Regions from separate parts of the Janthinobacterium sp. SUN100 genome, predicted to be linked through region 2. Evidence: riboswitches for the same ligand, from Rfam matches in the RefSeq annotation. Region 2 holds a riboswitch; the other holds the start of a gene.
The links. A riboswitch is a leader RNA that binds a small molecule or an ion and turns the genes downstream of it on or off. The one in region 2 is predicted to bind thiamine pyrophosphate.
Positions count from the first base shown of each region.

Region 1: it holds a riboswitch for thiamine pyrophosphate, as region 2 does, so the genes downstream of both, O0881_RS07585 (TonB-dependent siderophore receptor) here and thiC (phosphomethylpyrimidine synthase ThiC) in region 2, are expected to answer to the same signal.

Region 1 covers NZ_JAPUBU010000001.1:1,721,934-1,724,833, reverse strand. The annotation lists gene O0881_RS07585 (TonB-dependent siderophore receptor) at 1-1,263, opposite strand, end outside; TPP riboswitch at 1,350-1,447, opposite strand; gene O0881_RS07580 (iron-containing alcohol dehydrogenase) at 1,527-2,684, opposite strand; gene O0881_RS07575 (hypothetical protein) at 2,827-2,900, shown strand, end outside.
Region 2 covers NZ_JAPUBU010000006.1:109,499-112,398, reverse strand. The annotation lists gene thiC (phosphomethylpyrimidine synthase ThiC) at 1-1,103, opposite strand, end outside; TPP riboswitch at 1,183-1,298, opposite strand; gene O0881_RS26110 (hypothetical protein) at 1,407-1,661, opposite strand; gene O0881_RS26105 (response regulator) at 1,700-2,506, opposite strand; gene O0881_RS26100 (ATP-binding protein) at 2,535-2,900, opposite strand, start outside.

The DNA.
Region 1 (2,900 bases), on a different contig from region 2:
CACCAGGCGCACGGGGCCAGTCGAAGCCGGCGATGGTGCAACGATGACAGGGCGGTAGATATTGCTGATGCCCACTTCCTTATACACGTACAGGCCGGCGCGGTCCTTGCGGCGGAAGGTCGATACGCCGGCCGTGAATTCATGGCGCAGGGAACCGGTGGCGAACTTGCCCTGGATCATGGCTTGCGCGCTCAGCGGTTTTTTCGTCTCGCCCAGGCTGCGGAAGTCCCACACGGAGAAGTCGCCATTGCTGCAGAATACAGGCATCCAGCCTTCCGGGCTGCAGCCATACGGATAGGCCGTGTAGTCGTCGCGCTTGAACGAGTGCTGGTTGGCCGACAGGGTGGCATGCCAGTCGTCATTGAACGCGTACTGGAAGCGCAGGCCGAGATTGCTGGTGACGGTTTCCACGGGGTGCGTCCACGGTTGCTTGTTGAGCATGGCGTCGGCGCTGACGTTGGCGGGCAGGCTGCCATTGCTCAGCAACTGGAAGCCGGGCGCCGTCACTTGTGCCTTGTCCTGGTAGTCGGCATCGATTTGCAGCAGGGCTTGCGGGGAAATCTGCCAGTCGAAGGCGCCGGAAATGAACTTGCGGTTGCCGTCCGCGCCCTTGATGTAGGAGCGCAGGCGCTCTGCCGCCACGTTGATCCGGTAGCCGAAGCGCGTGTCTTCCAGGCGGCCGCCCAGGTCGACGGCGCCATACAGCGTGCCGCGCTCGCGCGTTTCCACGGTGACCGTGCGCAGCGGGGCGGCGGTGGGGCGCTTGACGATGAAGTCGATCACGCCGCCCGGCGCGGCCACGCCTGCCTGCAAGCCGGCCAGGCCCTTCAGCACTTCGATGCGTTCCTTGTTTTCCAGCGGGATTTGCGTGTCGCCAGGAATGGCCACGCCATCCTTGCGGTAGCTGGAATTGTTGTCGAGCTTGAAGCCGCGGATGGAAAACTGTTCCGCATAGCCGACGGCGTTGTAGGCGTCGTTGATGCTGGTGTCGAGCTTGACGGCATCGCTGAGATTGCGGATCTGCAAGTCCTGCATGTCTTTTTGCGAAATGACGGTGACGGATGCCGGCGTCTGCAACAGCGGCGCGTCACTGAAGCCGCCCACGGAGGCGCGCTTGGCGGCCGGCGCCTTGCTGGCCGTGACGACGACTTCGGCCATGCTTTGCGCCTGCGGGTCGGCTGCGTCGGAAGCCAGGGCGGGCGCGGCAAACGCGTGCAGGATGGCCAGGGTCAGAACAGAAACGGATAAATTCGGTGTGGACATAGATTGCTCGTGGTTCAAGCCGGCTCTGGGAAAGAGCACGGCAGGCTGCTTGTTCGGCTGGCGCCAACGCAGGAGCTATCAAAGGAGGGAGGTACTTTGCGCTTTCCTTCGCTGGCATTATCCAGATCAGGTACGAAGGGTATCTCTCACCCGGATGACTGCTCCAGGACCCCTAGCGAAATGACAGCTTAGCATGAACCACGGCCAGCTGTCCCACCCGGCTGACCGTTTTACAACAGTGTGGCTGGAATTTGTAAACTGAGCTACAGACTGAGCTCGAGCACCTTGCGGCTGACGGCGGGCGTCACTTCGCGCTGTTCGCCCAGGGCCGTCATGCCGTGCGCTTCCAGGGCGGACACGACGGCGTCCACGCTGGCGTGATTCAGGCCGTAGTCGGCCAGGCGCGTCTTGACGCCCATGTGGCGGAAGAAGAATTCCGTGCGCGCGATGGCGGCCTCGATGCGGCCGTCCTCGTCGCCGCCGTCCAGGCCCCACACGCGGGCCGCGTATTGCAGCAGCTTGGCGCGCTTGGCTTGTTTGCGCACGCGCAACATGCTGGGCAGGATGATGGCCAGGGTTTGCGCATGGTCGAGCTCGTACAAGGCCGTCAATTCGTGGCCGATGGCGTGCGTGGACCAGTCCTGCGGCACGCCCACGCCGATCAGGCCGTTCAAGGCCAGGGTGGCGCTCCACATCACGTTGGCGCGCACGTCGTAGTCGTCCGGGTGCGACAGGGCTTTCGGGCCTTCTTCGATCAGGGTCAATAAAATGCCTTCGGCGAAGCGGTCTTGCACGGACGCGTTCACAGGGTAGGTCAAATACTGTTCCATCACATGCGCGAACGCATCGACGACGCCATTGCCCACCTGGCGCAGCGGCAAGGTGAACGTCTTCGACGGGTCCAGCACGGAGAATTTAGGATAGACCTTGCGGCTCATGAACGAGCGCTTTTCCTGCGTGGCCTTGCGCGTGATCACGGCCGAGCCATTCATTTCGGAGCCCGTGGCCGGCAAGGTCAACACGGTGCCGAAGGGCAGGGCGGCTTCGACGATCTTGCCGCCTTTGGCCAGGATGTCCCACGCCACGCCTTCGTGCAGGGCGGCCGCGGCGATGAACTTGGTGCCATCGACCACGGAACCGCCGCCGACGGCCAGCAGGAAATCGATGCGCTCGCTTTTCACCATGGCCACGGCCTGCATCAGGGTTTCATAGCTGGGATTGGGTTCGATGCCGGCAAATTCCAGCACCGTATGGCCGGCCAGCGCCGCCTTGACTTCATCGTAGACGCCGTTCTGCTTGATGCTGCCGCCGCCATACGTCATGAGCACTCTGGCCTGGGGCGGGATCAGCGCCGTGATGGCGGCGATCTGGCCCTGGCCGAAAAGGATTTGCGTCGGATTGTAAAAGTCGAAATTGAACATGGGGCTCCTGCCGCTGAGGTTTAGGCTGTTGCTGAGCCATGATTATGGCCGAATGGGTGGAAACGTGCCGTGGACGCTTGAGCTTTTCGTCCGCGCGGTGGAGAATGCAGCCGATGTCACCACCACGCGAAAAGGAATGCGCATGACCACCGTCCCACTGGAAGAATCCGGCCTGCCGGCCACCGCGCTCGACATGCACCGCGCCATCGGCGCCAC
Region 2 (2,900 bases):
GCCAGACACCATTTCGCCATGATGGAGCCGCCGCGCGAAACGATGCCCGTCAGGCGCTTGGCTGTCATCGGCACATAGCGCAGCAGCACGCCCGCGTGGATGGTGAAATAATCGACGCCCTGCTCGGCCTGCTCAATCAGGGTGTCGCGGAAGATTTCCCACGTCAGATCTTCCGCCTTGCCGTTGACCTTTTCCAGCGCCTGGTAGATGGGCACGGTGCCGATGGGCACGGGGCTGTTGCGCACGATCCATTCGCGCGTCTCGTGGATATGTTTACCTGTGGACAGGTCCATCACATTGTCGCCGCCCCAGCGGATGGCCCAGGTCATCTTTTCCACTTCCTCGCCGATGGAGGACGTCACGGCGGAATTGCCGATATTCGCATTGATTTTCACCAGGAAATTGCGGCCGATAATCATCGGTTCGACTTCCGGGTGATTGATATTGGCGGGGATGATGGCGCGGCCGCGGGCGATTTCCTCGCGCACGAATTCCGGCGTGATTTCGACCGGGATGCTGGCGCCGAAGGACTGGCCCGGATGCTGGCGGCCCATCAGGTCGGCCAGGCGCTCGCCCATGGGGCCAGAGGCCTTGAGCTCGCGCAAATACTCCTGGCGGCGCATGTTTTCGCGGATGGCGACGAATTCCATTTCCGGCGTGATGATGCCCTGACGCGCATAGTGCATTTGCGTCACGTTCTTGCCGGCGATGGCGCGGCGCGGCTTGCGGTGCAGGTTGAAACGCAGCTCGGCCAGCTTGGGGTCCGCCAGGCGGGCGATGCCGTAATCGGAGGTGGGACCGGGCAATTCCTCCGTGTCGGCACGCTCCATGATCCACGGCAGGCGCGGCGTATCGAGGCCGGAGCGGATATCGATATTCACGTCCGGGTCCGTGTACGGGCCGGACGTGTCGTAGACGTAGATCGGCGGATTCTTTTCGCCGCCGAACGACGCTTCCGTGTCGGACTGGCTGATCTCGCGCATGGGCACGCGGATGTCGGGGCGGCTGCCTTGCACGTAGATCTTGCGCGAATTGGGCAGCGGCGCGATGGCGGCTTCGTCGACCGTGGCGGTGGCGGAGAGGAATTTCGGGTTGGCGTTCATTTTGGCTCCTTGGCTAGACTATTTTTAAGCCTGGAGCCAGCTAAGGAGGTTCGGAATTGCGCACGCGGAAAGGCGGGGTGCAGTCATCCTAAAGCTTCCCTTCGCTGGCATTATCCAGATCAGGTTCGGAGGGTATTTCTCACCCGCGCTTGCACCGTGTTTCCACAGCGAAAGGCAGGACCCCTAGCGTTTGCCGCCTTGCGGCAGCGAGCCAATTATACGCGGTTCGCGCCGCGTGGCCAGATGATTTCTTGCAGGTGTCGTCTTTGCGCATCTGCTGCATTGCAACAGACGCCAGCGCGCTTATTTCTTCTTGCCCCAGCGCCAGCTGGTCGGTTCGCCCTTCAGCTGGCAGATGAAAATGAGCACGGCAACGATGGCCACTTCATAGACGATGTAGCCGACCAGCATGGTTTGCGGGGGGAACAGGAAGGCGCCGCAGGCGAACAGCGCCAGCGCGGCCAGGAACACCAGCCAGCCTTGCCAGGTGATGGGCAAGCCCCAGCCCCAGCCATAGGTCTTGGCGGGGAACCAGTAGGAGGGAGATTTGTCGGTCATGATTTTTCCTGGTCTGTATCGATGGCGCCCAGTATAAATCAGGCACTGCGATGGCGCTCCGTGACATCGAGGCCGATGCCGCGGTAGCCGATGAAACGGCTGCCCGTGTCGAACATCGGTTCGCCGCTCACCTGCAGGTATTGCGTGCTGCCGTCGAGGTTGGCGCGGCTGTAGATAAAGTCGAGAAACGGTTCCCTTGCGGCAATCTTGGCGTCGAGCGAGGCGCGTTCGGCCGCGTTCCAACGCTGCGGCTCTTCCTCGCTGCCGATACCCAGCATTTCAGCCACGGGGCCGGAAAAGCGCGTCAAGTTGCCCTGCGCATCCTGTTCCCAGTACCAGTCGGACGACAGTTCCGTGAAGCGCTGGAAGCGCGCTTCGCTTTCGCGCAACTCCGCCGTGCGCACTTCCACCATCTGTTCCAGCGACTTGTTGTATTCGGCCAGCTTCTGGTACAGCAATCGCACTTCCAGCATGTTGTGGATGCGCGTCTTGACTTCCACCAGGTCGAAGGGCTTGCTGACGAAATCCTTGGCGCCCGCCTGCAGCGCGCGCAGCTTGTGGCCCGGCTGGGCCGTGATGACCAGCACGGGCAGATAGCTGCCCGCCTCGAGGTCGCGCAAGCCTTCCATGACTTCAAAACCATCCATTTCCGGCATCTGCAAGTCGAGCAGGATCAGGTCGTAGCGGTGCTGCTGGTGCAGCGCGCGCACGGCTTGCGGGTCCATGGTGGAGGTGATGCGCGTATAGCCGGCATTGCGCAGCACCTGTTCCAGCAGCATGACGTTGGCCTCCTGGTCATCGACGATGAGGATGCTGGCGTTCAGGATCTCGGTGGCTTGAAGCATAGCGGTATTCCTAAAAATAAATGCTGAATTAGCGTACTGCATGAGTGTCGTCGGCCAGGCCGTGCGCGGCCGCATGGTGCAGGGCCACGTCGAGCGCATCCATGAATTCGACGACCTTGATCGGCTTGGTCAGGTAACGGAAGAAGCCCGCTTCCAGGCCTTTTTCGATGTCGCGCGGCACGGCGTTGGCCGACAGGGCCATCACGGGAATGTGTTTCGTGAGCGGATCGTCGTGCAGGATATGCAGGGCGCCATAGCCGCTGATGCCGGGCAGGTTGATATCCATCAAGATCACGTCCGGCTGATACGTGCGCGCCAGGTCGATGCCCAGGTGCGCATCGATGGCCGTCAGCAGCTTCAAGTCGCTGCGGCGGGCGATCAATTGCTCCACCAG